Regions from separate parts of the Sulfurovum sp. NBC37-1 genome, predicted to be linked through region 3. Evidence: riboswitches for the same ligand, from Rfam matches in the RefSeq annotation. Region 3 holds a riboswitch; each other region holds the start of a gene.
What was found. A riboswitch is a leader RNA that binds a small molecule or an ion and turns the genes downstream of it on or off. The one in region 3 is predicted to bind cyclic di-GMP.

Region 1: linked by a shared signal. The riboswitch ahead of SUN_RS09560 (type IV pili methyl-accepting chemotaxis transducer N-terminal domain-containing protein) and the one ahead of SUN_RS13815 (hypothetical protein) in region 3 are both predicted to bind cyclic di-GMP.
Region 2: linked by a shared signal. The riboswitch ahead of SUN_RS09885 (Ig-like domain-containing protein) and the one ahead of SUN_RS13815 (hypothetical protein) in region 3 are both predicted to bind cyclic di-GMP.

Annotation. Positions count from the first base shown of each region.
Region 1 is NC_009663.1:1,896,144-1,906,504, forward strand. It holds gene SUN_RS09540 (ATP-binding protein) at 1-738, opposite strand, end outside; gene SUN_RS09545 (hypothetical protein) at 751-1,725, opposite strand; gene SUN_RS09550 (type IV pili methyl-accepting chemotaxis transducer N-terminal domain-containing protein) at 1,756-2,580, opposite strand; gene SUN_RS09555 (type IV pili methyl-accepting chemotaxis transducer N-terminal domain-containing protein) at 2,594-3,373, opposite strand; gene SUN_RS09560 (type IV pili methyl-accepting chemotaxis transducer N-terminal domain-containing protein) at 3,366-4,157, opposite strand; cyclic di-GMP riboswitch class I at 4,229-4,309, opposite strand; gene SUN_RS09565 (c-type cytochrome) at 4,437-4,793, shown strand; gene SUN_RS13795 (DUF2231 domain-containing protein) at 4,815-5,816, opposite strand; gene hemJ (protoporphyrinogen oxidase HemJ) at 5,877-6,311, opposite strand; gene SUN_RS09580 (endonuclease/exonuclease/phosphatase family protein) at 6,315-7,859, opposite strand; gene SUN_RS09585 (YidB family protein) at 7,876-8,313, opposite strand; gene SUN_RS13140 (thioredoxin family protein) at 8,314-9,102, opposite strand; gene SUN_RS09595 (CvfB family protein) at 9,111-9,974, opposite strand; gene SUN_RS13145 (outer membrane beta-barrel protein) at 10,176-10,361, shown strand, end outside.
Region 2 is NC_009663.1:1,962,352-1,972,712, reverse strand. It holds gene SUN_RS09885 (Ig-like domain-containing protein) at 1-4,283, opposite strand, end outside; cyclic di-GMP riboswitch class I at 4,365-4,444, opposite strand; gene SUN_RS13685 (hypothetical protein) at 4,786-4,950, opposite strand; gene bamD (outer membrane protein assembly factor BamD) at 5,209-5,859, shown strand; gene lon (endopeptidase La) at 5,993-8,413, shown strand; gene SUN_RS09865 (response regulator) at 8,517-8,885, opposite strand; gene SUN_RS09860 (ATP-binding protein) at 8,891-10,361, opposite strand, start outside.
Region 3 is NC_009663.1:2,155,627-2,165,987, forward strand. It holds gene SUN_RS10770 (lasso peptide biosynthesis B2 protein) at 1-133, opposite strand, end outside; gene SUN_RS10775 (hypothetical protein) at 146-583, opposite strand; gene SUN_RS10780 (nucleotidyltransferase domain-containing protein) at 580-897, opposite strand; gene SUN_RS10785 (ABC transporter ATP-binding protein) at 923-2,689, opposite strand; gene SUN_RS10790 (hypothetical protein) at 2,745-3,638, opposite strand; gene SUN_RS10795 (asparagine synthetase B family protein) at 3,635-5,254, opposite strand; gene SUN_RS10800 (hypothetical protein) at 5,289-5,468, opposite strand; gene SUN_RS10805 (hypothetical protein) at 5,514-6,191, opposite strand; gene SUN_RS13815 (hypothetical protein) at 6,203-8,902, opposite strand; cyclic di-GMP riboswitch class I at 8,961-9,059, opposite strand; gene SUN_RS10815 (hypothetical protein) at 9,143-9,526, opposite strand; gene SUN_RS10820 (hypothetical protein) at 9,614-10,291, opposite strand; gene SUN_RS10825 (proprotein convertase P-domain-containing protein) at 10,303-10,361, opposite strand, start outside.

The sequences.
Region 1 (10,361 bases), 260 kb from region 3:
TTCAGGATTCCCTATTTTCCCATAGGCGTCTGCCGAAACAATCGATACAAGACTTTTCTTCAGGTTATAATCCGTAATCTGTTTCAAAGAGGGCAAAGCATCATGCAAAAGCAACTGATCCCAGGTTTGAAGATCTTCATCTTTCATAGGGTATCTTCCATTGATCACATAGAGTATTCCACTGTCTTCCAGCAGAACATTTCCATTGGCTTTCAAATAATCAGCATAGCTTGAAAGATACGCTTTCATAGCAGGATCTTGTTCCCCTGCTGTAATCACTCTTATCGCTCCAATAAGAGGCTGAAATATCTCCTGATGATAAAGGGTATAAAAAATATCTTTATAGTCGGACCCCATCGTATCGATCTTGTTTCTGACCTCCGAAAGTTTCTTTTTAACCATAGCAATTCTTTTGCTATGCAGTCTCAGGTTTGCATTCTGTCTGACATACATTTCCAAAGAACCAACGGTATGGTCTACAGCTTCACGGCTTGCCTTCAATTCACTGTCAGCAGCAGTACCGCCACTTCCCATATAGCTTGCACTGTCCAAGCGCTCTTTGGCAAGGGCATCTATTGTCTGGCTGAGCAGTTCAACAAAACGGACTTCTTTTTTACTCTCTTCGGCCTTCCTGTAATCATTATACGAAAAATATGTCTGGTAGGATACTCCTCCTAAACCGGCAAGAATCAGTACAATCAGAAAGGAAAAAATATTTTTATTGTTTAACAGATTCATCTTCATTCTCCTTTACTGATTCTGATTATGATATAAGGCAATCTTGACGATCAAGTCTTCAAGATAGGCTGTCGACATCAACATAAGTTTCGGAATGAAAAGTGTTTCTGACTTTCCCAAATACATACCATTGGCATACCAGGACCCCAACAGTTCACTCTTTACTTTATTGATATCCACAGGGTATTGATAGGATTCAACATCATTTAACTTATTTCCAAACTGTGCAATAGATTTATTCATCTGTTCACGATTGGTAGGGTTGTCAAAGCCCACATGCAGTGCCATATAGTATTTCATAATACGTTCTACCAGATACTCCATCTGTTTGGCTGCCATCAGCATACGTTCTTCTTTGCTAAAATCATACGCATGTGCTGCGGCAATGGAGTCAGCTCCTTCCAGCAGTGTTTCACTGTAGTCAAGCATCAATGCTGCATTTTCTTCCGTGACCTCTTCAGACAAAGTCTCTGCAATCTGGTCTTTACTGTATGCCAGGAACTCCAAAATATCTTTTGAATCAACATCTTTTGTCGTCGATGCGATCATTCGGATATTGTTGCTCAGTGTGACCAGTCTCTTCTTCAGTTGTACCTTTACCGGCTCTTTCTGAGGTGTCACGAACAGAAAAAGATACTCTTTTACGATCTGTTGACTTAAAAAACGTATATTTTCCGTAGCTTCAAGAATTTTGACATCACCCCTGGTAATTGTAGCAACCTTCTTTTCATTGATATCTTGTGTATTGTTATTGTCTACCGATTTTGAAAGTACTTTGGAGACCGTAGCAACCTTTTTCTGCTGTGCACTCTGTGTATTATCATTATCTTTTGTTTTTTTTGAAACTTTAGCTTTAGGGGTAGCCTTCTTTTTGGTAACCTTTTTCTGTGTGCTGTGTGTACTACTTTTGTCTCTTGTTTTCGAGTGTACCTGGGCTGCATACGCCAAACTTCCTGCCAAAAGACAGATACATAAGATTTTATTCATTTCAAATCCTTCTTGATTTTACAAATCATCTTACTTATAAAGTTCAACATACATTGCCGTGATCGTATTCATTTTCTTTGTAATATCATCTGTCGTATTGAAAACAATCAGAGGCAGTCCGCCTTTTTCTATGTTAAGATAGAATTTATAGACGATTTTCCACAGTCTGTCTACTTCATGAAGTTTCCTATTTATCTCCGGGGTATTTGCCTGATTTTTCATTAATGCCTTGTGCGCTTCCGAAAATTCGGCAACAGCTGCTTTCATTTGATCAACCGTATTTTTGTCTTTGATCCCTGCCTGATAAGCGATATAGTATTTTGCGATACGTTGAGCAAGCATTCTCTGCTTACCGGACTTTCCGACAATAGCGGATTCTTTCACTTTCACTTTCTCTTTAAGAGAGTTAACGACATACTGGCTTCCCTCAAGCATAGACTCGCTCAAGTCGATGATCAGCTGGGCATTATCAAGATTGAACGGTTCGTTTGCTGTTGTCTTAAAGTCTTCGATACTGAGTTCAACGAAAGAGAGCAGATTTTGAATCTCCGGATCATTGATGGAATCTACCAGTACTTTGTGTGCAGCAATCATCTCTTCAATAGACTTCTTCTGCTGTTTGCTTGCTTTCGATACGGCTATCTTTTTCCCGACATACAAATAATCCTTCGCTATCCTCTGGGAAAGCATACGCTGCTTCCCTGCGATATCGATCAGTTGGACCACATCGGCAATGGCCGTTTTTTTCGTTGTTGCAGCCGGTGCCTCTGTTGTCTGAACAGCATAGACATTTCCGGAGAACACTAAAACCGCTGCCGCCGCCATACTTATATTTTTTATCCATACATTTTTCATCTTCATCTTCCTTTTATTTTGATTCAATTTTGACATACTGTTGTGTAACACTGTTCATATTTTTCAAGATATCATTCGACTTCTTATAGATCAGGGTTGGAACAAATTTTGACTTTGAGCGATTCATCATTTCAAAGAAAACAAATGAACGCTTTACCTTGGCCAGCAAAATATTAATCTCCTCATTGTTCAACGGGGATTTTTCCAACTTTTCCAGCGAACTTTTGAAAAGTGTCAATGCATCATCCAGTTTCACTTTGAATTTTGGATCTTTGACACCCCAGACTTTCAACATATAGAGACTTGCCATCCTTTGTGAAAGCATACGCTGACGCCCCGCTATATTGACAATTTCACCAGAGTTTTTACCCGTTTCCCGAGTAAAGAGCTTTGTCGTTTTGTCCGACGCCTTCAGAAGTTTTTCCAGATCCACCTGCAGTGTTTCCGCTTTATCTATTTTCGGGCCCTCCTGCAATGTTTTTTGAAGTGGTTTCCACAGGGCTTCAACCTCATCAAGACTTTTTTTAATTGTATCATTTTTCGCATACCCTTTCAATGACGCCAAATAGTCTGCAAATTCATCGATAGTCTTTTTAAGATCCTTGGCCGGATCTCCAAAGGTATTTCCCATTCCGACCATAGCATAATCTTTCAACATACGCTGTGTATACATTCGCTGTTTACCAGCAATATTTACCGCATCCTCAGGACTCTGAATATCCACTGCCGCCAACGAAGCGGTCAACAGAAAAAAGGTTCCCAACTGTTTTGTTTTTTTGTATATATCAGCCATTTAATTTACCTTCCTGGGCAGCATAAAGACCCGTCGCAGTATTCATATCTTTGAGAATATCATTGGACTTTTTATAGATCAAAGCCGGAATAAACTTCGACTTTGACTTGTTCATGATCTCAAAGAACTTAAAAGACCTTTCCGCTTTTTTCAAAAGTACCGTTATCTCCGGAGTGTTCATATCGGATTTCATCAGGCGGTTAAGGGAATCTTTGAAAAGTTTCATAGACGCATCCATCTTCTTCTTGAACTGCGGGTCATCCACCCCCCAGACTTTCAGCATGTACAGACTCGCCATTCTCTGAGAGAGCATACGCTGCCTCCCTGAGATATTGATAATCTCACCAGACTGCTTCCCTGTCTGCTTGGCAAAGAGGCCAACTGCCTCATTGGATTGTTTCAACAGTGCTTCCAGATCTTCCTGCATCTTTCCGGCTTTCTCTTTGCTTGTCGGTTCATTCAGTGCTCTTTTAATGGGTCCCCACATCTTCTTCACTTTCAAGAGGCTCTCTTCTGTTTTGGGCTCTTTGTTGAATGCGATCAGTGAGTCGAGGTGATTTTCAAAATTCGCCATCGTCTTCGTCAGGTCTTCTTTTGGATTTCCGAAATTGTTCTGCAGACCGATCATTGCATAATCTTTCAGCATCCGCTGGGTATACATACGCTGCTTTCCTGCGACATCCACAGCTTGGGATAGGTTGACAATCTCAATGGCATGCAAAAATCCGATTGAGAAACACATTATTAGAAGGGTTTTTATCCAGTGTTGGAGAGGTTTATGCATTGTAACTCCTTTTTAATATTGAAAAAGGAACCACAATTAAAGTAATATGAAGTAATAGATACTACTTTATCTATGGCAGTCTGGTAAACTTGATATTCTAAAGTCCCATAACTTTCCGTCCCTGTCTCACAACAAGTTTGGCTTTTTCATTTTTTAGACAATTTTACATTTTGTCTTTATTGATTATACTTGGCATAATATTAAACAAAAGTTATTTTTTTATCAAAATTGATTTTTCATCATTTTATGAATATAATATACCAAAAAAGAGTGTTTGGAATGAAGAAAAAGATATTACTTGTACTTTTGTCGAACCTGCTGTTAAATGCAGAGACGATCTCGGAAGTCTATTTGAAGAACGGATGTCATGGATGTCACGGGCTTTTTGGGGAAGGTATCGGTGCATCACCTAGATTGCAGGGACGAAGAGAAGAGGTACTGCTCAAAAGGCTTAAAGACCTGCAAAACGGCAAAACACGGACGGCATTTGGAAATGTCATGATCTCATTTGCAAAAAACCTGGATAGAAACCAGACCGCCAAGATGGCGAAGTACCTCTCTACCCTTAAAAGAACGGAACAAGACGAAGTATACGAATTGGATTATGATGACAATGCAGGAGACGGGAGCTCCTGATCACTGTAAACAATTAAAGCACTATTCTGCAGGAGCGATCTCTTTCTTCTCATCTGCCTGAGCTTCACTTTTGAAGTTCGCGCTATCTTCTTTTGTGTCAAATGCCTCTTTTGATGCAGCTTCCTCCACTTCTGCAGATGCTGCCGCATGATCTTTTACAGCTTCTGGAGCGGCTATTGCAGCGGACTCCTCTTTACTGACACTGTCTTCAAGTTTCGTTGGTTCGGCAGGAGCGATCTCTTTTTTCTCGTCTACCTGAGCTTCACTTTTGAAGTTTGCACTGTCCTCTTTAGTCTCAAATGCTTCTTTCGATGCAGCCTCCTCTACTTCTGCAGCTGCTGCTGTGTGGTCTTTTACAGCTTCTGGAGTAGCTATTGCTGCAGATTCCTCTTTGCTGACACTGTCTTCAGGCTTTGCAGATTCCTCTGTCTTTTTGGCCTCTGCCGCCGCTTTCGCTTCCTCTTCAGCCTCTTTCTCTTCGGCTATATAATCACTCAGGTCATCTTTACAGTCAAAGAGTTCGTCATCTTTGGTCTTCACGATCTTGACATTGGCACCGTAAGTATAGACCAGTTCACCACCTTCTTTGCCCTGCTTCAGGATACCCACTACAAAAAGGATGAGTACCAGTAGGTAAAGTGCTTTCATCATCCCTCTGTTAATTATGGCAGAGAACAATTTAAAGACAAGTACAATACCCGATGCCAGCATCAGGTATGTTCCAAGTGTCTTGTGGGCCTTCAGGTCCGCCTGTCCCGCTTCAGAGAGCAGATCCCATGCGTGTTTTCCATCGGCTGATCCTGTAAGATATGCAGCAATTGCCGCCACAACAGTCAGTATCAGCAAGAAGAAAGAGATCATTCCTATCGCTCTTTTTTTGGTAAAAAGATTAATAATCTCCAACAAAAGCACCACGATCGGCAATGCAATGATAAAGTGATCGACCGGTGGGTGCATAAGTGCCGGTATATCGAACGGAAGCGGTATCTCAGGTATTTTAAACGGTAGAGTTGGTAATTCCATAATTCTTTCCTTAAATGTTGATGTTTAGAGATTATAACACAAAACTATTTAGTTTTATGACTAGAACGGTTTGACTACAACCATAATGACAATGAAAATCATCAGCAGTGTCGGTACTTCATTGTAAAATCTGAAATACTTCCCGCTTTTGTAGTAAGGATCAACGATCAGCTTTTTACGTATCATATTGAGTGAAAAACTGTATGCGATAAGCAAAGCAACAAAGAAGAGTTTCGCATGCATCCATCCGCCGCTTTGAAAAATACCGGGATTCAGATAGAGCATAAGTCCACCCGAAAGTATCGTCGCCCACATAGCTGGTACCCCTATATAGGTATAGAGCTTGTACTCCTGTACCTCCACCACTTCGCCAAAAGCCTTGTTGTCGGCATGCTCCCTGTGGTAAATGAAAAGTCTCGGTAGATAAAAAAGCATTGCCATCCAACTTGTAAAACTCATGACGTGAAATGCCAGTATCCATGTATAATATGCCATCTTTCAATCCTTCAAAATCGTAAAATCTTTTTTGCTGTAAATGACCAGCTGTAACTTCTTATAATACCCAAGATGTGCATAGTCTATCTTGATTTTTGACCCGTTTTGGGGTGTAAGTTTCCGGTTTTTGAAATAGAGGGATATCTTTTTGCCATTGACGTACAAATACCCATTTTTAACCACACCCACAAGATTACGTACCACCTCATTCTGTTTCATCACATCCAGAGAAGCATAATAAGGTATCAGGTCAGCCGTACCTTTTTCTTTCAGTTTGACCAGTGCCATGATCTCTTTGAGTCCTTTGTAGGTCGATATCTCCTGTACACGAAGGTCGAGCTTCATCCCCTCTTTCATACCCTTTACTACGCCAAATATAAAAATACCCCGTCCTTTTGGTGACTGTTTAACCACGGCATAACGCCCCCGCTTCAGGATGACTACAACATCCTCAAGTACAATAGGATGGTCCAGTTGATTCATTTTGTAAAGATCTTCGATACTACCCACAGTTGCTTTCTCCGGCATATCTTTTACAGAAGGAATATACGGTTTTGTATCGAATATCGCATAGACCGGGAGATGGTCGGAATACCCCCTGCCCGTATGTTTCCCGTTCTTGATCTGCCAGCGGTTGATATACCCTTTTGAAGTAAAGAGTCGGTCAGTCTTGAAAACCCTGAAAGAGTTGTTGACATAGTCAATGCCTTTACCATCGAACATCGAAGGCGGCAGCAAGATATGGTCAAGTGTACTCCTGTGTCCGTAGAACCTGTGGCTCCATCTCTCTTTGTAAGACAGCTCATTCCAGGTGCTGTAGTGCATTCCTTCAGGGGCTTTGCGTATTTGGGATTTACTGATGAGTTTATTGTTGTCAATCGTTTTCAGTATGTGATTGATCCCGGTCTTTCCCTGTGTATCATTCAGTTTTTTTGGCAGTGTCAGGTAGGCATCGTAGTTGGAGTTGAGATCTCCGAGGATTATGTACTCTTTGCTTGCCGGCATGGACAAGATACGTTTTTCAAGTGTCCTGGCATAGGCGATCCGTTTGCTCTCAACCCCTTTCCTGCTTTTAGACTTCCAGTGATTGGCAAAGATCGTCAGAGGATACCCGTCGACCTCTGCTTCCACTTCCAGGATGTTACGGACATAGGGAGAAAAGCTTACCTGAAGGTCCCTATGCTTTTTGAGAGGAAAACGAGACAGAAGCGCCACCTGGATGGGTGCGCCTTTTTTATGGGTAATCGCGCTGTATCGGTAGGGGCAGCCTACTCTCTTGAGTCTTTTCTGTAAAGCATTGAAAACACTTTCATTCTCTATTTCCTGCAACGCCACGATGTCGGCATCGAGATCGCAAAGTACTTCGGTTGTATGGTCAAGTTTGATCTCGGCCATACGTTTCGTCCAGTTGTGTTTCCCCGGGATATACTCCTCATATTCCGTTCCCTGATGGTTTGCATCAAAAAGGTTCTCAACATTGTAGGAAGCCACTTTGAAGGGTTTGGAAAAAAGCAGGAGGGGGAACAGTAAGAAAACAAGATAGCGCAAAGGTGATCTTTTCAGTTTATCGAAACATTTTGCTTAGCATGTCCATTGGGTTTCCCGAACCACCCATCATCTGGTCTACAATGTTGTTCTCTCCTGAAGTAACCCGGTCTATCACCTGTGGCAATGCATCCGCCAATGCTTTTTTGGCACTTTCTTCTCCTACGCCAAGTTCCTGGGCAAAGGTACTTACACGCTCTTCTCCAAGCAGATCAGGAACTTTTTCCGGATCAATCGCTTTGTTCTCACCGTTACCCAGCCATGAACCGACAATCTCACCAAGACCGTTACTTGAAAGTTTTGTCAATATAGAAGCCAGATCGATATTCCCGTCTCCATGTGTCAGTATCTTGCTCAGGGCAGTCGTGATATTCTCAAGATCAAGCCCTGTTGTTGCATCATCGCTATTGCCCTCTATTAACGAGGCACCCATCTTAAAAAGTTCATTCATATCCATCTACTCTCCTTTATGTTTTGTTTCTGCCATTTTTTTGACATTTTCCAGTAATTCCAGGAATTCATCGGCAGTACCGAAACCCTGCACCATTTCTATCACCTTGTCTCCATCCGAATTGATGAAATAGAACGAAGGTGTTCCCAGATGTTTGATCCCCAAAGGCAGTTTTTCGATCAGAAAGTTTTTCTTGACAAAAACAAAATCTTTGTTAAGCGCTTCCTTTACCTTATCTTCTACCATCACTTCTCTGTCCATACGTATACACCCGCGGCAGAAAGAGATGTAACCTTCGATCAGAATAATTTTATTCTGCTTCTTGGCGATCTTTTTGGCTTCCTCATAACTGTAACGTTTCACACTGTGTGCCACAGTCATTTTCTCGGAATAGCCATAGATAAAATCCGTCAATGCTTCGACCTCATCTTCGTCAAGCTGCCCTTTCATACTTGGCATCACCTCGAAAAAACGCGTAAATTCATCAGGTAAGACACCTTTGTCTCTGGTCGGTGCATTCAAATAGTCGGTCAGCCACTCCTCTATCTGGAATTTCTGCCCCTCCGCATCAAGCGCACGGTCACCGACCTGGTCTTTGATCATGAACGACATCTCTGTCAGCGTTGGCGCAGTCAGGTTCAAGTCTTTGTTGTCATGTTTTGCATTGGCTATGATTTTGTTCTGGGGAACATAGTATTGGTGGCAGGAAGCGCACTTCTGCTTGAAGACTTTTTCTCCCGACAGGGCAAAAAGGAAACTGTTCAGTAATATAAATGTTATAAAAACCGATCTCATTGTGACGCCTACACTAATTTGATACTGTCTTCAAGCAGAACGATCTTTTTGGCTTCTATCAGAGCGGTCAACGTACGTTTGAAGTTCTTTTTGCTCAACCCGAACACTTTTTTTATCTCTTCTGCATCACTTTTGTAGGTAAAGGGAAGCTCACCGTCCGCCTCTTTAAGGAGTTCCAAAATACTTCCTTCGGCTTCACCTATCTTTGCCTGTTTGCCTATGGGTTGTAATGAAAGGTCAAGCTTTCCGTCTTTACGAACGGTCTTGATATAGACCTTCTTACGGTCCCCTACTTTCACGGGCTCAAAGATCTCATTGGAGAACAGCATCCCTTCATACTGGTTGTCCGCGATCACTTTATAGCCAAGTGGCGTCTGGGCCAGCACAATGGCATCAAGCACTTTGTTCTGATGCAAGCCTTTCATTTCACGGTTGAAATATTTGCCGATCTTCTGTGTTCCGTAAAGCCGTCCGGTCTGCTCATCGAGACAGACACGCAGCAGGTATTTCTTGCCGATGTTAAAATGTTCCTTCTGCTGGGAGAGCGGCACAAAAAGGTCTTTGGGGAGCCCCCAGTTAACAAATGCTCCGTAGGGTTTGTAGTCCACCACGGTAAAGTAACCGTACTCGCCGAGTTTTGCATACGGCATCTTCGTCGTCGCTACGGGACGGTCCTCGCTATCCGTATAGACAAAGATATCCAGAAGCGAGCCCATAGGCATCTCATCTTCCATAATGTAGACATTGGGAAGCAGTACCTCTTCATAATCTTTGGAGGCAAGATAATATCCGAAGTCAGTATCGCGCTCTATCTTTAGGGTATTGACCTCACCTATCTTTATATGTTCGTTCTGGGTTTTTGTTTCTGTCATGGGTTATTCCGTTTTTGTCTGGTTTCGTGATACTCTCACGTTTTGCTGCTATTATAGCGGTTTTTGAGGGTATATACAATCTAATAGGCAATTTACCTGACGATTTTAAATGAAACAATGTATAATTGATAGTTTGAATTGCTGACCAATGGCAACTAAGTTAATTGCGTCAGTGATATATGATAAAAAAGGTGAGGAAGAATGAGAAATTTACTATTTGTAGTGCTATTGAGCAGCTTTGTCTGGTCAAGTATTGGTTATGTAAGTAATTTTAAAGGGAGTGCAGACATCGTACGCAGTATGAATACCCTGAAAGTAAAAAACGGTACGAAAATAAAGGTGAAAGATAAAATTATCACTCAGGAGAAGTCACGTGTAAAAGTAATT
Region 2 (10,361 bases), 190 kb from region 3:
GTTGTGTCTTGAACTTGAGAAACACCATTTGTAATGTTCCAGTCGCTTGGAGAAGTTTTTTGTGCAGTTCCATGCATCGATCCTGTGCTGTCCTGTGTGCCATCAGAAAGATAAAGGGAGGCACTCAGATTAATATCACTGCTTATGCGATCGTAGTTAGCAGTATCGTTATCTAGTCCATCTTCTGCATGAATGGTCAAATTGTACTCTTGTCCGGAGCGTAGCAAATCCGGGTAGGAAGTATTAGTTGAACTAATGCTGAACTCTTCTGGACGTGCAGCAAAATCATCGGATGATCTGCTGATAAAGGTAGTGTTGGAATCTGTCAAACAATGAAGACATCCATAAACATGATTATATTTTTCAGGTTGAATATGTTTGGCAGAGTTTACACTCCAGCCTGCATATGCTTGTGGACTACAAGCTGGCACTTGATTTCCACTAAGGCTAAGTGCATTGCCAAGGCAGATATTATGTACACGGGGGTATTTGTCAGCCGGGAAAAGATCTGCTAGTTTTCCATCAGAGTTTAGACACTGAGGTATGCCTTTGTAATTCCCTGAAGTTGTACTATGCTGTATACAGTTACCATTGTAATTGCCCCAGTCAAGTGAATTCCAGTCGATAAAGTGCATTTTGATCCAGTCACTTTGATGTGCTCTTTCCAGGTTCAATCCGGAAGCAGTAATCTCAGACTCGCCATTTGAGAATTCAGGTACAGGATTACCCTCAGGTGTTAGCCGGACACTGTCATCATTCCAGAGAGTTAAGAAAACAGGCATATTGAACGTAGGCCCGGTAAAGGCAGATTGATACCCAGAGATATCAAGGTGAACGAGTTTAAGTTTGAATGACTTATTGACTATTTTAGTTGTAATATTGTTATCTGCCGCATAGGGGTAGTCATCGTTTATGGCATCCATACCGACGGCACCATACACCCATCCAGTAGGAATAGTAAGTACACCGGCATTGTAGGTATTACTTTTCCCTCCAAAGTTTCCGTGTGCATTACTGACCAGTATAACATACTCATCGGTTGTAGCATTTTTGTAGGTTGCGTAGGCAGTATTGGTTGCATTTTCATCTTCTATATTCCTTAGATCATTTCTGATTCTTACTGCAAACTGCATTGTATACTTGTCGCCAATAAATACCTGTGGAATTTTACACCATACACGTCTCTGTCCTGCATTGAACCCACAGTTTGGATTTGTCTGCCAAGTTGCACTGTTTGGCTCGGAGAGTTTGATCTGAGAGAGGTCAAAATTGCTTAAGTCCAGAGCCGGGGTTAAAGAATCAAAATCGAAATCATCAAAAATTTCAAGCTGTTCGGCAATTTCTTCTCCGCTATTTTCAAATTTAAGGGTGTAGATAAGTTCCGAGTTGGGATATATTTCTTCACCTGGACCGGCAGGTCTAAGTGTACCATTATTATCTCTGATTTGTGCACTTTTGTTGATATCGTCGATTACTGGTGTGGTCAGATCAGTAGCAAATGCAAACATGGTAAGGGAGTACCAGTCCACACCGCCGCTTGGTGTCGAAACGTCAAAATAGAAGCGTGTATCATGCTGATCGTTGTCCATAAAGCTGCTGACATCGACACGGTCGGCATCGACACCATAAGTTTTGGTGACACCGCTGTTGATAGGCGTTCCAAATTCAGCGATGGTACTGTTGAGCAGGTTGTCTGTCGGATTGATAACTGAGTCTCCTATAGGACTATATGTTGAAGTTTTTTTGACACGCATACGGGCAACACCACCTACAACAGGGTCACCGTCACCGGCAAAGAGCGCAATTGATGCGGTGACAGGACCACTTAACGGAGTAACGAAACCGTTAATATCAATAGGATTATCATTGCTTGTAATATATTGGAATCCCTTAAATACCGAAATATTTTTAAAATGCAGTGTTTTGGAGGGATCTTCATAGATCGCAAGTATACTCCATCCACCATAGTTACCACCGTTACTTTTTACTCCTTCTGTCAATATAATATTGGCAACACCATAGGCGCCGAACTCATTCTCATCAAGCAGGTGTGTAATGTCTGCAAAAGCGGCATAGTTCCAATCTACACTGTTCCTTTCAATGATATTCAGGTTATTGGCGGTAATATCGATATAGTCGCTCCTATTGGGTGTTTTCAGTTTAATTACGTCAAGATGGTCTTTGGCTTCATTGAAGCTGTTGTAGTTTGAGTGGTGCCAGTCGCATCCTGTACCGTTTCCATTGCCGGTGCCATTTGAGTTATTACTACAAATATGCCCTTCCCAGAAGAGACCCGCCCAAACTATTTTGTATGAAGGGGAAAGGTTCAAGGTTGAAAAAGAGGAGTTGAAGGTACTGGAGTCACCATCATCGTCAACATACTTCATGTCTATATTATCATTATAGTTCTGATCTGCATCACTGGAAGGTTTGTTGACGTTGGCATTACCGATGAGCTTCATATCACCAAAGAGGTTGTACTGGAGATATTTTGTCAATGGAAAGTCTGCTCCTGTGTTGGTACCACTATTGACGGTCACGGTTGCTTCATCGGTATTGTTGGTAGTATTGGTATCTTGTGTAGAAGTAGAGACCGCAGCAGTGTTGGTAATGTTATAGTCGTCTACATCTGCAGGGGTTGTGACTCGAATATTGATGTTCGCAGCAGTGTTGCCTGATGCCAATTTCCCACTGTTGGCAATGTAGTCACAGACAATCAGTTGCCCCTGGCTACAACTCCAGTCCGATCCGCCATCGATCGAGACAAAGTGCAACTCGGAAGGCAGGCTGTCGAGAACCTGAACATTTCCTGCATCGCCTGAGCCGATGTTCTGTACAGTGAGCGTATAATCGAGAGGACTGGCTGTAATAACAGGATTGGGTGATGCACTTTTGGTAATTGCAACATCTGCTAATACTTTTTTGACAGTGGTTGTTACTATATTGGATGTGTTATTTGATGTATCTGGATCAGGTGTATCCGAAGAGATTACGGCTGTATTGTTGATATCCCCACCCACAGCGGGGGCCAAACCATTGATGGTAATAGTCGCATTCTCTCCAGGGTGCAAAATAGCTGTGCTGCAGGTAATGGTACCGGCGGAGAGGGAACATGTCCATCCTGACGGAGCAGTAGACCCATTGTAAAGCATACCTGCAGGCAGTACATCTTCGACAATGACATTTTGGGCATCTGAAATGCTGCTGCTATCATTTTCCACAGTAAGTGTATAGCTCATTGGACTATTTGTATCGACTTCACCAGGAGCGGATTTTAGTATACCCAGATCAGCTTCTGGCGCTACAATATTAATGGTGACAGTTGCTGTATCTACACCACCATATCCATCAGTAACATTATAATCAAAAGTTACAGGATTGTTTGGGTTGGATGCGTATCCTACACTGGCTGTAAATATAAATATACCAGTCGTATCTGGACCAGTAAAAGTACTTGCTGCTGAGGGATCACTTAATCCTGAATGCCAACTAACTGCAAGAAAATCAACAGGATCAGGATCATAGTCTGCAGGATCATCTAACATTGCATTGCCCAAAATTGTTCCACCTTCTACCACTGTATAGTTTTTATCATTGGCAATAGGTGGATGATTCTCTGTCACTGTAATATTTACATCTGCAGTATCGCACAAAATAGGAGCCTGATTATCACATACTTGGTAAGTGAAAGAATCAGGTCCAGTGTAATTAGCATCTGGCGTATAGAGTAGACTTGGATCCGTACCATTTAATGAACCATTTGTAGGCCCTGTTACGATACCATATGTTATAGGGTTATTATCTGGGTCAGATCCAATAAGTGTAATAGTAATAGGTGCGTTTTTATGTGTTATTGCAGTAATGTCATTCGCTGTGGGGGCTCTATTTGGGGAAGTGTCTCTAATGGTGACAATAACACCAGTATCTACTACGCTTACATCTGAATGAAATACTAGTCGAATAGTAGGGGCATTTACTGTGAATGTATCGTTAATACCTGACCCACAGTATGTTTTAAGAACAGTGTGTGCTCCAGTGCTTTCGGTAATTTGCACATAATCATAACCGCAAGATGCCTGATATTCAATACTACCAGTTATCGTTACTTCAATTTGTGTAGCACCGCTGATTCCAGCATCCATGGTTGAGTCATCATTATTGTTGTAAGGACTTGGATCTGTTCTCCATTCAGTAGTACCTGATTTTATCCACCCAGCATTTCCAAAAGAAATAAATATAAATAGAAATAACAATATCTTAAAAATAAAATTCAAATTTTTCATAAGTAACACCTTCTATACTCAGTCGTCACTGAGTGAAATTCGTATGTATATCAAAAGATGACATAAATGTTATGGCTTACGCTTGGCAGTCTGGCTGTCTTCAAAATGAAGACCCACAACTTTCCGCTCCTGCTTTCACAGCAGGTTTGGCTTTTCATCGTATCATACTTTAATATTTAAGGATAACATGTCTAAGATAAAATAAATATAAAATAAGCAATTTTTATAGTATTTGATATTCGGTGTCAAAGTGTTGGGTATAAACTGTCTGCTCCTTGAAGATAGTATTAAAGATTATTGTCTACACTTCCGTCACCGATCGGATCTTCTTTTTGGGCTTTAGCAACTTTGTCAAGTGGAAAAAGTAGTTTCTTGATAATACTTTTGATTTTGGAAGTTTGTCTCGGATGATATGTTCAATGATACTCAGGTTTTCATCTATATAATCGTGGGTAATATAACTTCCCTTTAAATCATTTTTATCGAATTTACTCAAAATTTCTTACTCTGCATCTTCTGAAAGTTTATTGAATTCTTCAGCTATAGAGGTGAGATGCATCAAAATGGATACTCTTGAGCATTTTTTGTCGGATAGAGCATTGGTAACGGACCCATCTTCTTTGCAGACAGCTTCAATAAAATCGATCTTTTTTAATATGGTCTTCAATCTTTAGTGTCGCTTCTAAAAAGACCTATTTTTTCGATCCTGCTTTCCGTCAATTCACTTTTTAGATCAGCAAAGTAGGCTAAAATATGTTCTTTTTGCATTCCATCTATCCTTTTTAATCTATGTCGGGAATAATTCCCCGATCCTGTGGATCGATTTATTAAAATATAAAATTTGATGACATTATTGCCTCACCTAATACGTTTTTTACATATTTTGGGATATGATATTAAATATAACAACTATGATGGGGTAAGTATGAATTTTAAAAAAAGTCTGTTGCTAGGAATTGCTGTAGCGTTTCTGTTCGTGGGATGTTCCAAAGATGATGACGATGTGGCTGAGTTCAACAAACCGGCACTCTACTGGTATCAACAGATAGGAAACAGTATCGCTGCAGGAAATATGGATAAAGCGGATGCTTACTATATTTCACTTAAAAGTGAGCATATGCGTTCTCCACTGATGCAAACAGCGATGATGATGCTTGCCGTCGCACACATGGATAATGAAGAGTACCTGCTTGCAGGCTATTACCTTGATGAATACAACAAGCGTTTCGGTGGTGAGAAGAACCGTGAATACATCGAATACATGAAGCTCAAAGCGGCTTTCCTCGGTATCAAAGATGTTTATAAGGACCAGAAACTCATCATGGACAGTATCAATGGTGCAGGTACCTACCTATTGCGCTATCCCGGATCTACCTATACGCCGCTGGTCAAGACCATTTTGGTCAGACTGCACATGGCTCAGTATCTGTTGAACGAGAATATTGCAGCGCTGTATGAAAGGACAGGTAAGCCAGAAGCGGCAAAGATATACAGAGAAAAGAACAAAGGGTCTGTTGTAGAGATGGCAGATATTACCCCGCCCGAAAAAGGTTTTATCGGAAAGATCTTCGACTAAGAAAAAAGATGGTCCAGGTATCTTTACCTGGATGGAAACAATTCGACATCGGTCAATTATCGGATGTTAATCTACTGTTGATAAACTTTTACAAAGAAATAATTTAACCAATTTTCAAAAGGAAAAACCAATTATGCAATTAAGCGATTATGATGATTTCCCGGCCATATTGCCGATAGTGGTAGAGGATGAACTCTTTCTTTACCCGTTTATGATCAGCCCTATTTTTTTGACAGACCAGAAAGATATCGACGCCGCTACCGAAGCGATGGAAAACAATTCACTTCTTTTTGTAACATCATCCATCCCGGGGAAAGAGGGAAGTCGTGATTTCGATGCGATGTACAGGGTAGGGGTGGTCGGTTCCATTATGCGTAAAGTACACATTCCAGACGGCAGGGTAAAAATACTCTTTCAGGGCCTGGCACGCGGCCAGATCATTGAACCGGCAGAGGGTGAGTTCAACAGAGCGGTCATCGATATCGTCAAACAGGATGGCTACGATCAGCTCAAAGTCGATGCGCTTATGGGTGTGCTGCGTGACAAGATAAAGATACTCTCTTCTCTCAGCAGCCACTTTCCTGCCGACTTGGTGCGTACCATCGAGGAGAATGATGAGCCAAACCGCATCGCGGATCTTGTCTCTTCCATGCTTAAACTGGACAAAGAGGTCGCCTATGTGCTATATATAGAGCCGGATATAGAGAAGCGGCTGCTCGGCCTCATCGATGTTGTGACCTCCGAGATCGAGTCTGCCAAGGTGCAGAGGGAGATCCGTACGAAAGTCCATACCAAGATCGAACAGACGAATAAAGAATATTTCCTCAAAGAACAGCTCAAAGAGATACAGCAGGAGCTGGGTATGGATACGCAGCGCGAAGAGGAGATAGCCGCTTTCAGGGAAAAAGTAGAGTCACTCAAACCCCATCTCAACGAGGATGCCTACAAGGAGATAAGCAAACAGCTTGACCGCCTTGCCAGGATGCATCCCGATTCTGCTGATGCCAATGTACTTCAGTCCTATCTGGAATGGGTACTGGAAGTGCCGTTCGGGAAAGAGACCAAAAAGAACCTGAGTGTTAAAGAGGTTGCTGAAGAACTTGACAAAGACCACTATTCTCTGGAAAAACCCAAAGAGCGCATCGTTGAATTCTTCTCTGTGAGGGAACTCGCGGAACTTAGAGGGATCAAGCAGAAAGAAGCTGGGGGTGTCATACTTTGTTTTGCAGGACCTCCGGGTGTAGGGAAGACCTCTCTTGCGAATTCCATTGCCACGGCACTAAGCAGGCCGCTTGTGCGTATTGCATTGGGTGGCCTTGAAGATGTCAATGAACTCCGAGGGCACAGAAGGACCTATGTGGGCGCAATGCCGGGACGTCTGGTCCAGGGTCTCATTGAGGCCAAGAGCATGGACCCGGTGATCGTGCTCGATGAGATAGACAAGGTAGGACGCAGTATGAGGGGAGACCCGACGGCGGCACTACTTGAGATACTCGATCCCGAACAGAACAGTAAATATAGGGATTACTACCTGAATTTCAACATTGACCTGAGCAAAGCCATTTTTATTGCTACTGCCAATGATGTGGGACGCATTCCTGCGCCTCTTCGTGATAGAATGGAGTTCATTGGGTTGAACTCGTATACGCCAAAAGAGAAATTCGAAATCGCCAAACGCTACCTGATACCGCAGGAGCTGAAGAAGCATGCGCTCAAACGTAGGGAATTCTCGATTTCGGACAAGGCTCTAAAAATACTCATAGATGAGTACACCAGAGAGGCGGGGGTAAGAAACCTACGCCGCCGTATTGCTGGACTGATGAGAAAAAGTGCACGTATGTTGCTTGAAGATGCAAATAAAGACCATATTGCCGTGACAAAGAAGAATTTGGAACACTTTACAGACAAGAAGGTATTTGAGATTTCGCTGGTAGACAAAAAGCCGCAGGTAGGTGTCGTCAGCGGTCTTGCCTGGACAGCGGTGGGCGGAGATGTATTGACAATCGAAGCCATCAAGATCAAAGGGAAGGGGATGCTTCAGCTCACGGGAAGCCTGGGTGATGTCATGAAAGAATCAGTGCGTATCGCCCATTCTGTCGTGAAGATACTCATCGATGAGAAGAAATTGTCGATTCCGTCGTCATGTATTCCGCATACGGCTAAAGAGAGAGAGGAACGCATCCCTGTCGATCCGAGTGAAGTGTATAAACGCTATGACCTGCACATACATGTACCTGAAGGTGCAACCCCTAAGGATGGTCCGAGTGCGGGTATTACCATGGTAACAGCGATCGCCTCCATCCTGAGCAATAGAAAAGTAGACAATAGGGTAGCAATGACAGGTGAAGTGACACTGACAGGCAAGGTCCTTCCTATTGGCGGACTGAAAGAAAAACTCATTGCTGCATATAAAGCGGGGGTGACCAAAGCGCTTATTCCTCAAAAAAATTATGAACGTGATTTGGATGATATTCCCAATGAAGTGAAGAATAATATCAAAATAATAGCTGTTTCAAATGTAGATGATGTCTTGTCGGAAGTGTTCGTGAAATAAGGCTTAATGGACAAAAAAAGATCATGTAAAATGGATTGTCCAACGAAAATTCCTTGGAATATATCCACTTTTGGACAGGAGTGAGTAACCCCACCCTATGATTTTAGTTCGACCATTGATCTAGTTTGGTCGTAAGTATATCTTCTTTAATAGGTTTTCTAAGGAAGTCATTGGCACCGTTCTCAAAAACTTCTGTTTTCCTTGTATCATCTGTAGAAAGTACGATGACAGGGATATGAGCGTTTGCCATGTCGAGTCTGAAGATCTTTAGGAACTCGATACCGTCAACGATCGGCATCATTATGTCAAGAAGAATAAGGTCTATGCCAGGATCTCTTTTCATTTTTTCCAGAGCATCAGAACCGTTTTCCGCTTCGATGATATCTGAAACTTTAGGATTCTTTTTTAAAAGAGTCTGCAATAACTTTCTGTTGATGAAATCATCATCAACAACTAATACTTTTAATCCCATCTTCTTTATCCTCTATGTTTTTTGATCAGAGATTTTATCTCTTCTTTGGAATTCACGGATGTGATTATAGCCAGATTTCCATTTTTTTCACTGATGTTCCCATCGACAAGCTCCTCATCGGTAAATACGATATCATATTTGCCCGAAGCGATCTCCGATTGCAATGCATCCATGTCGTCGAGTATCTTATAGTCATATCCGAGGTTGTCCAATACTTTAGAGAGGACCCTCTTCTCAAGAATGAATTTTTTGGCCACCAGAATACTTTTACCTTCAGCTTTTGCCTCTGATTCTTCATCTTCCATGTTGTCAAGTGCGATCACGTCATCTATAGTGATCGTTTCCTCTTCCGCCTTTGCTTCGGTGACTGCTTCTAGGGATGCTTCTTTTTCTACTGTCTCTTCCATTGCTTTTGTTTCCTCTAGATGCTCTTTTTTCTCTTCCGTCGTGACTGTTTTTGCTTTGCCGGCGAGGAACTTGTTCAGAACGTAAAGCAATTCACTCGTCTCGATCGGTTTGGTGATATATTCATCCATCCCTTCCCCGAGGAATCTCTCTCTGTCTCCTTTAAGTGCATTGGCCGTCAAGGCTACGATTGGTACGTGAGGTACCTCCTCATCCTCTTCATAGTCAAGGATCTCATGGGTCGCTTCTATACCATCCATGACCGGCATCTGAATATCCATGAAGATAAGGTCATAGTCGTTATTTCTTCTCTTTTCAAAGGACTCCAGACCATTGTTGGCAAGATCAACAGTGATGCCATGTTCTTCAAGAATACGTTTGATCAGCTTCTGGTTAATGATATTGTCTTCGGTTACCAGGACCTTGGCATCGAACATTGTTGCATATGACGGCAGTTCTTCCTCTGTAAGCTGTGGTACCGTCTCTGCACTTTTGATCAGAAGCTCTTTGAGCTTTGTAAGTGTTACCGGTTTAAAGACAACATTACCCTGGTCGACATTCATTGCCTCGATTTTATTACGGCTTGTCACATTGGCAATAACGATCAGTTTTGATTTCTCTATGTTAGCTGCAGCATCAATAATATTCTGTTTCGCTTTGTCAATATCAATCCAGTAGGTCTTGCATTCATTGAGCTGACTGAGGTCTCTAAGCTCATCGATCGTCTCAAAGGGTTTGACTTCCGGACCGAAATATTTGAAGTATGATGCAAGATAAGTATCGAGTTTGGTTGGGATCTCCTGCTGGTATTTGCCGATGATCATGTCCGTAAAGGCATGTGCATAGTTCGTTTCAGTTGAGATGACTTCTTCGAACGGGATAGTGAAGAAGAAAGTCGTTCCCTGGTCTTTGGCACTCTCAAGTTCAAGTTTACCACCCATGAGTTCGACGAACTGGCTTGAAATGGTCAGCCCCAGACCTGTACCACCGTATTTACGTGTAACCGAAACATCTGCCTGAGAGAAGGCATCGAAGATACGCTCCTGCTGATCCTGTGTCATACCGATACCA
Region 3 (10,361 bases):
AAGAACAGGTCAACCGTTTAAACGAGACAGTCAGGATCGCCGCTCGTATCTTCCCCAGTGTCACACAGGCTTCGATAAAAAGCTTTTTCTCTTCTGACGGCAACTGCGTGAATTTTTTAAATTTTCGGATCATTAAAAAAGTGCGCTATTTTTGGTATTGCTCAGTGTATTTCAAAGTGATTTTAGCCAATTCGATTAAATCTGGTGTCAGTTTCATGATATCTTCAAACAGTTCCTGAAGATAATCATCTATATATTCGTGTGCAATGGCGTTGCGTAGATCCTTGATCTCTCTGATCGTTTCAATGTTCTCAAAAAGTCCGCGCTTGTGGGCATTATTGACCGTATCTATCAGTGTGCCCTGATTTTCAAACTCAACAGCATCGATAGCACGGAACATCTTTCGTACCAAAAAATCGATCATTCTGCCAAAGCGACTGCATAAGTTCTCATAACTGTCAAACTCGTCAACTTCATAACTTGGTTTCAGTCCGATTTTAGTAGTTTCTTCAAAAGAGTGCTCCAGCCAAAACAGCTGTTTTTCCAGCAACACTCTGTTCACAAGCAGGTTTTCTATACTCATAGCTCTACCGCCTGAGGAAAGATCATTTGTAAAAAAGCTGTTTGCATTGTACCACTATCTACAATAATATCCATTTTCTGTTCTCCAAACATTTCAAAAAAATGCCAGCGTATCTTGCTAAGATCTTTACGGGTAATATTTTTAGAAATAATGAGAATATCAATGTCGCCACCCTTTTTCACCATATCCGTTCTCGAACCAAAAAGATATAGCTTTGCATTTGGGTCCATAGACAATACAGAGGCTTTAAAATTATCCACCTCTTTTTGTGTCAAACGAATCTGCTTGCGATCTTTATTATTTATTCTTTTCATGCAAAAATTATACCATAATGGAAAACTATCTTAGATCAAAATCCTCTTTGATCAAACCTTTGTCTTGAAGCGATCTATAGGACCCTTCAAACTTCACCTTGCCTTCTTCAATCAGGTAAATATGCTCCGCCTGCCTGATGGTCGTTGTCCTGTGGGCAATAATGATGGTCGTTCTGCCCTCAAGAAACGGTGCCAGTGTTTCGTAAAGATGGAACTCGGTCGCATTGTCCAGTGCGGAGGTTGCTTCATCAAAAATGACGATCTTCGGGTCGGAAAGTATAAGTCTGGCAATTGCAAGTCGCTGACGCTGCCCGCCGGAGAGACGGATACCATTCTTGCCTATACGTGTCTCCAGGCAGTCTTCGAGATGACGTACAAATGTTTCGAGCTGTGCCGCCCTGAGTGCCTCATAAATTTCTTCATCGCTCTTTTCACTCGAAAGCGTAAGGTTCATCCGAATGGTATCGTTGAAAAAGAGTGCCTGCTGCAGCATCAGCGCCACATTTTCACGCACTACAGGTAGGCCTATCTGCTCTATGGGGACATTGTCGTAAAGTATCTCACCTTTGTGCGAAGGGTAGAGCCCCACCATGATCTGCGCAATAGTCGTTTTTCCGCTGCTGCTGGGACCTATGATTGCAATCTTCTGCCCCGCTTCCACTTTCATCGAAACATCGTACAGTACCTGCCTGCCGTTCCCGTAGGAAAAACTGATGTTCTTCAACGCAACGGATGTCGTTTCCCTGCCCTCAAAAGGATCCACCTCATGCGGATAGTAAGGTTCCTGCGAGAGGGCAAGCAGGGTATTGATACGCTCAAGCACCGGTTTGCTACTCCGGTAGGAGATCATCAGTCCCATCAGCTGCTGTACCGGCTGCACCAGTATAGCGAGGTAAAAAAGGAAAGCGATCATCATTCCAATGCTCAAGTCCGAATAGGCTACGGCGGCGATGCCTAATGCTCGGAAAATGTCCACTACAGTATTGGTCAAAAGTGTGGACGAACTGTGTGCAACTGCTGCCTTGTACCCATAGTCAAGCGATGCTTTTTTTATCTTTTTCGCGCGATTTTGCAGCAGGTCAAAAAAACTTCGCTCCTGATTACTCGTACGCACCTGAATGAAAAGTTCAAGAGTCTCGTTGAGCAGCTCATGGTAGAGCTCATACGCTTCATGCTGACGGCGCAACAGTTCTCCCGTTTTACGCCCGAGCAGTCTTGAAAACCCCAGGAAAAGAGGGTTGAGCAGGAAGACCAGCAGCGCCAGCACCCAGTTCATCCAGAGCATCACTGCAGCAATGCCTGCCAGCATGAGTGAAGCACTCAGAACCGTCGTCACCATCTGTCCTGCAAAGCCACTGACCTTCTCCACATCCTGTACCGTTTTGGAAGCGATGCCTCCCGACTTGAGCGCTTCGTACTCGGAAAGCGAGACACGTTCCAAATGGTGCAAAATGCGGTGTCTCAGCAGATAACTTATCTTTTGGGTGATCCTGGTAGCAAAAAAGGTTTTTTTGTTGTTGAAGAAAAAAGCAGAAAACCGCAGGAGCAGCACCGTTGCAAGTATAACAGCTATGTAAACCCATGTTTCATGCGTACCAAAGAGCGCGGAGATCGTCTCCGTCATTTTACCCGGGTGCTCCAGCAACACTTCATCGATGAGGAGCGGGATGAGCATGGGGATAGGCAGTAAAAGCAATGTCGCCAGAATGCCGTACACATTGGTACGCCAGAAGTCACCCTTTTGCGTTTTGATCTGGCGATAGAGTGTTTTGAAACTGTATGGGCCTGTCATCCGTTTGCTTCACCTTTTTTAACGTATTTTAGCGAAAAATCAAGTAGGTTAAAACCTACAGTTCCCGGCTTTTCTTTACGATGGCTTCATAGACTTCAGGCAGGCGTTCCTTGTCCCACGGTACCAAAACACGGTAAACGGGCACCTGCATTGCCATCTGTGTAAAAAAATTGAAACGCTCTTTTTTCATAAATGTAAACTTGAGGAAGCTGCTGTAAAGAAAGGCTTTGAACCTTCCGATGCCTTTGGGAACGGTTATTTCAACTGGGGCATCCGGTTCAGCCGGCTCTAGCTCGAAGAGCGCTTTTATGGGAGCGGGTTTCCTAGCGAAGTTCTCTGCACGATGGCCAAGAGTCTCAGGTTGACGGTAGGGGCGGTGGTAGGGAAATGAAGGGTAAGCGATATACTTTCCGTTCTCTTCTCTGACCGGCAGCGTATCATCCGCATAAAGGGTATGCCCCTGCCTGATGAAATAGTCCGTAAGTATCGATTTCCCGCCAAAGGAGGGTGCGGAAAAAAAGACTGGCCCTCCGCCTATCTCCACGGCGCCTACATGCAGCATTTTATAACTTCTCTCCAGCTCGAGTACTATCGGGAAAAAGGTATGATAGATCCAGAACTGCAGCAGTTTGGGGGTGAACGCCTTCCCCTTCCCATACAGAATCCGTCTGTGTTCACTCTCCCATACCAGGCTCAAAACATTCTCTACCTCCAGCCCCCAGTCATCATCTTTTCCTATCTTCTCAGGCGGCGTATTACTCAAATAGTAGCATCCCCGTTCTGACAGATATACCAGTGCACTTCTCCTCTTAAACCCTTCATAAGTGCCGATCTCTCTTACTTCGACCCTATTGCCACTGCCGTTCTCCGGAGAGGGAAAATCAAAAGAATCATACACTTTCTGCAACTGCGGCTGGTCAGAAAAGAAGAAACGGTGCGCATGTATCATAAGCTCTCTTCTCCCTTTGCCTCTTCCCTCCCGAACCGATGATACCTGTACCAATACTCGACATTGACAATGATCCACAAACGGGAAACATATCGCAGGTTCCCGTTTCGGTACTTTTCAAGGCACCACTCGATGTCGGCCCGGCTGATCAGCCCGAGCCTGACAATGTGAGGCTCTCCAAGCAACGCGTTAAGGTCTATCGCCTCCATCTGCTGGGAGAGGAGTTCCGAAAATTCCGCTTTGTCTCTGCGCTGGTTGATCTTTTCGGGCAATATGCCTTTCATCGCCTTTCTCAATATCCGCTTGATCGTCCGGTTGGCGTATTTCATCTCCGGCGGAAGCGAGACCGCAAACTCCACCAACTCTTTGTCAAAGAAAGGGTGACGGTACTCAATGCCAAAATGACGCTCGGCACAGTGGAAAATATTGCCATCCATAACAGTGCTGTGGTATGGAGAGGAAACCATATCGACCGCATCTTTGAATGCAGGGTTTGTGATGCCCGCTTCTTCTGGCAGGCCATCCATTTCACACTGCTCCCAAAAACGGTTTTTTCTTTCATTTCTTCCCAGAAGTGTTTTGAACCGATGCACGTTCTTCTGCCCTAGAAGCGGTGCAAGCACATAAGATTTAAATGCACTCCCGGGACGGCGGTGCGTTCTCATTTCACTGAAGGCTGCGGAAAGTTTTCCTCTTGCGAACAGGTCATACAGCACATAGGGAGTGCCGGTAAACAGGTGGTCGCCCCCCTGGCCGCTGACCACAACTTTTTTTCCGTCTTCTCTCATTTTTTCAAGCATGGGAAGCAGCATAGCAAAGGTCAGGCCTATGGGCCAGTGGGGGCTTAAAGCATAAAGCGACTCCAAAGAATACTTTTGACGATAATCCAAACTGTCCACAGGGATCTTTTGATGGTTTACAGGGTACTCTGCCAGCACGGCATCCACATACGCACCCTCATCGCAGGCAAGCAGTCCGAAATCCATCGAATAACTGTCGATCTGCCCGGAGCCTTTCTTCAGCGCCAGCAGGGAAACGACCGAAGCGGAATCAAGTCCTCCGCTCAGTTCAAAGGCAGTCTCTTCCGGCGAAGAGGTTGACCTCTCGACTGCCTGTTCAAACAGTGCTTCTAATCTTTGTGCCGCCACCTTTTCATCGATGCCGTAGTCTATCTCGATTTTTTCGGGAAACCAGTAGCGTTCTATCTGCTTTTCCCCGTTCTCGATGGTCATACTGTGCCCGGAAGGCAAACGGTAAATCCCTTCATACATCGTCTCATGATAGTCTACTGCAAAACATTGCATCATGGTTTGCATGGAACGGAGATTCGGTTTTTTGGAAACGGAAGGGAGGGAGAGAAGTTCTCCTATATCCGAGGCGAAACGGTACCCCTCCGGGGTTTTCGTATAGTACAGCGGCGCTATCCCGAGTGGGTCGCGCGCGCAGAATGTCTGTTTGCTTTCAGTGTCGTAAAAGGCGAAAGCGAATGCTCCTTTTAATTTGGCCGGTAATCTTTTGCCATAGCGATAGTAGCTTTCTTTAATAGTCCTTTCCTGATCGGAATGGCTTTTTTCACCATTCCCATTCACTAAATAAGCAATAAAAATACTATTCAACTATATCACATTATCTTACTGTTTTTTTTACGAATTACCAGCCACCTGGATCTGACGGAACATTGGCACTTTGCCCACCACTATCAGTACCGCCTATTGTGGATCCTTTTGTTGCCATTCTCACATTCGCTATTATTTCTATTTTCGGAGAAGAATACGGTTTCTTTTGTCTCTCTGTTTCTCCTGAGAAATCCGAATGGTTTTTTTCTATCATTTTATATTTTCCTGTTTTTTCATAATAAGACTGTTACCGTAGAACCTACTCCGGCAACACAACCGGCTTAAAGTCTTTTTTCCTAACATCACCCCTGACCCATCTGAAGGTCCTGGTATGGTTGCCGTCCATTGAGAGGTTGGCGTATTCGAGTTCATCCACACTGTAGGTCTGGTGGTTGTCCACATCGACTAGGATAAATCTCTTCTTCATCTTTTTGTCTGTTCCGATCTCTATGTATCTTACGTTTCCGTTCTCTTTGATATAGTTCACTTTTATGGCATCATCAAGCTTGATGTGGATCTCTGCGTTTGAGAGATCGACTGTTTTCTGGTTTTTGACCTGGAAGGTCCAGACGGCTCTTTTGTCTGCTCTTGCCTTTTTGTATTTTCGGTAGTCACTCCAGTAGTCACCGGCATCACCCTCTTCCCAGTCGTAATGGGGGAAGACCACCTGAAGTACTGCAGGACCGTATGCAGCGACATCATGTCTGTCTTTTTTGGCTTTACTTTGTTTAAGCTCGCCGAAGACACCTGCACTGTTATGTTCATAGACGCTACCGTCCTCTGCGGTGGCGGATACTCTCGTACGCATGTACCATCCTGCTTTTTTGGCTTTTTGTGTTTTTTGTACGCTTTTACCACTTCCTGCCTGGAGCATGGTACCGCCTATCATCAGCAGCATTGCGAGGACAAGAAGTATCTTTGTTTTTTTGTTTTGCATTGTTTGCTCCTTTACTTGTTCATCAGCGGGTAAGCGAAATGGTTGACATAATTATCGGTCTGGTTCTTCTCTATCTTGATGAAGAATCCTTCCATTGGTTGAATGGAACCATCAAAGCCCGGGGTTGCAGGGTCTACTGCCATGTAACCGCTCACAGGGCCTGTTTTATTACTGTCATGTTTATAGACGATCTTGTTGATATAGTTGTCATTGGCTGTATTGCCCATCTCATTGTAAGACGTTCCACCCGCATTGTGCTTGAAATAGAGATCAGAGAGCTGAAATGCGTACGGGAAGGGGTTGCCTGCCATATATTTCTTGTAATCGACCGTATTAGGGTCACTGACTTCATTTTTGGGCAGCAGGTATTCGTGTACTTCTGTAAAGTCGGGATTAGTGATACCTACTGATGAAGAAGTAACCGTTGAAGCGGGACTCAGGTTCGAAAGTGTTTTATCGATCGTGATGTTTTTTTCATTTCCTGCCCCTCCGAGGTCTGCAATGATCCAGTAGCCTTTTCCTGGCACTACCGTGTCTGTGGCAGCAAGCTGTGCTTTGGTAGTATTTTTATGGCCGCTGTTGATCTCATACTGGTCTGTTCCGCTCTGCTTGAACACGACCCAGTCGGTACCGTAGGCACCCAAGTCGCCGCCAAGAAGGTCTTCGATATGGTTCGAACCCGTGGCGCAACAGAAGCTGACGATCTTCCATTGGAAGTGTGTGAGTGTGGTTCGGTTTTTCCCGCAGAGGAATTCGCGGTAGGCGGCTTCGTGGTTGCCCGTGACTTCGTCCTGAATATTTCCGCCATCGTCTGGGTCAGGATCTGTTATGTAACCATTTACGTGATTATAATCATCATCGTTATAGTACCATGTTGGCATACCGTTATCTCGTACAGTCGGGTTGGGCGTACAAACAGGCTGATTTCTACCTTCTTCGCAGTCGGTGTAGCCGTCGTTGTCGCTGTCGCTGTCGAGGAAGTCGGCAGTATTGTCTCCATCTTTATCCGGTGGGATCAGGCCGTTACTGCCCACGACGCCTGCAGTATTATGATCATATTGATCTGCCAAGCCGTCACCATCGTCATCTGTCCAAGTAGAATCAGGTGCATCGTAGCCTGAAGTTGGCTGCGCTTCTACATTGTCCGGAATACCGTCGTTATCACTGTCGAGGTCGAGATAGTCATCGATTCCATCACCGTCACTGTCTACAGCATACTGGTTGGCATCAGGACAACTTGCACCATCATTATTACCGGTTGGAACCGAACGATAGAGAAATGTTGCGGTCGGAGTAGCAGTATCATAATCGACAATCTCATAAATGTATCCATTATTATTGGCTGCAAACAATTTACTGTTGTCTGCTATAAATGTTGCACCCCATCCTTTACTCAAATCAGCCCCATCCGGCGTTGTAACAGTTAGCTTAACATTGGTACTGGTATTGTTGCTAAGATTTATTTTATATAGTCTTGTATTATCTGCACTTCCTGATGTCTGACTAGTTGATCGTAACCCGTATGCCATAACTGTACCGCTTGAATCATCTATGGCAAAGTCAGCAGCATTTTCCGATCCAGAAGTAAATGTTATCTCACTCAGTATGTCACCACTTTTTATCCACTTGTATAACTTAGTTGTACTTTTGCGTGCATAAAGTGCTCCATTATAAAAATCTGCCGCATAGCTGTCGATTTTGCTGTTATTGATCGTATTGGCTTTTTTAATCTTGCCACTGTAACGATCTATCTCTATCACATCATTTTTTACAAGTGAAGTACCATAATCATCGGTCGTAGCTGCACGCACCGATGCGTAGAGTTTACCGCTTTGATCATCAAAGCCCATCGCATTGATACTTGCTTTCTGCCCTCCTATAGGTAAATAAACCTCATTTTCAGGATCAAACACATTTAATACACCATCGATCATATGGAAGAAACCATAAGCACAGTTACCAGCACCCTGTATCTCCACGGCATCCAAGATTCCGTCATTGTCATCGTCGATGTCCCAAAAATCCGCTACGCCATCACCGTCGGTATCTTTCGCATGAAAATCTATATTGTCCAAAAGGACATGCTGCTCTGTCGGATTATTCCGCGGTACATTAGTTCCTGAAGTATATGTAACATTGAGTTCAGTGATATACTCATTGCTAAACTGCATCGTGACATATCCATCTGGATCATCATCATCAAGAGGCCCTGACTGGTCACTTTCATAGTCTCCTGCACTGTTTTCATCAATATGCGAACCTTTTGCCACATTGTCAGGCTCATATACATTCCCATCATCATCTGCCGCTTTGATAATAACGCGATCCTCAAATTTAGCACCCAAAAACTGGTCCGCATAATCAATATCTCGAATTCGCAGTTTGGTAATCTGTATAGGCTGGGAAAAATACAATGTCGTCGTTACGCTTTCCGTTTTGGTGTTAAAATTCACATCAAGATCCAGCGATGTATCGACACTGTCAGTTATATCATTAGGCTCATTATTTTCGAACCTACCCGTGTTTCCGGTAATATCAACATCCACATCGATGTGACTACCATCCACATTGGTATAATTTTTTGAAAGATCGCCGGCATCCCATCCTCCCTGGCTACTCCAATCCAGTGTCGCGGCAAATACCGAGCTTCCAGCCAGTGTCATTCCCATAACTAATAATCGTTTCAGTATTGTTTTGTATGTATTTTTCATTAATTGCCTCTTCTCTGCAAGCAAATTATACTTAATACAGCGTATAAATTTTTTCTATTTAGGCAACCTGGCGATCTTCTCGTCTGCTGCCAGGCGACAGCATCAAAGACCCATAGCTTTCCGAACCTGCTTCGCAACAGGGGTGGCGTTTTCTTTCATTCTTTAAATTCCTACTATTTTATCTAATTTAGGTTGAATTTAATATAAAATGTAGGTTTGGCCGTGCCAAACCTACAACTTTTACAAAGGAGGTTCACCAAATTTGTTGTCCGGGTCTTTTGGCTTGGGTTCTATCCACTCCACATCCGCACCGCCTATAAGCTGGCTTCGTTTGACCGAAGGGGTTTCATCTTCCGCTTCCTCCTCATCATTTGCATCAGACATCTTCGGATTCTCAGCAGAAACACTCTTTTCTTTAGTCTCAGATACAACATCCTCTACAGGCTCTGACCTTTCATCTGCTTTTGCAGTATTTACCTTGGCGGCAGATACTTTTCGTTCTTGTTTTACCGTTTTATGCGTTACAGCATGTTTTTCACTCTCTGCGCCACTGTACTTAAAGTAACCGATCACAGCCAACACAAGGAGAATCACTCCATAGATCAGCATTCTTTCTTTTGGCATACTATACTTCCTTTCCAGTTCAATTTACTTATGTCACCTTCTAACATTGCCATCCAAGTTGGACTTTAATCTTTGGTGGGACAAGACCTACTCCGGCAACACAACCGGCTTAAAGTCTTTTTTCCTAACATCACCCCTGACCCATCTGAAGGTCCTGGTATGGTTGCCGTCCATTGAGAGGTTGGCGTATTCGAGTTCATCCACACTGTAGGTCTGGTGGTTGTCCACATCGACTAGGATAAATCTCTTCTTCATCTTTTTGTCTGTTCCGATCTCTATGTATCTTACGTTTCCGTTCTCTTTGATATAGTTCACTTTTATGGCATCATCAAGCTTGATGTGGATCTCTGCGTTTGAGAGATCGACTGTTTTCTGGTTTTTGACCTGGAAGGTCCAGACGGCTCTTTTGTCTGCTCTTGCCTTTTTGTATTTTCGGTAGTCACTCCAGTAGTCACCGGCATCACCCTCTTCCCAGTCGTAATGGGGGAAGACCACCTGAAGTACTGCAGGACCGTATGCAGCGACATCATGTCTGTCTTTTTTGGCTTTACTTTGTTTAAGCTCGCCGAAGACACCTGCACTGTTATGTTCATAGACGCTACCGTCCTCTGCGGTGGCGGATACTCTCGTACGCATGTACCATCCTGCTTTTTTGGCTTTTTGTGTTTTTTGTACGCTTTTACCACTTCCTGCCTGGAGCATGGTACCGCCTATCATCAGCAGCATTGCGAGGACAAGAAGTATCTTTGTTTTTTTGTTTTGCATTGTTTGCTCCTTTACTTGTTCATCAGCGGGTAAGCGAAATGGTTGACATAATTATCGGTCTGGTTCTTCT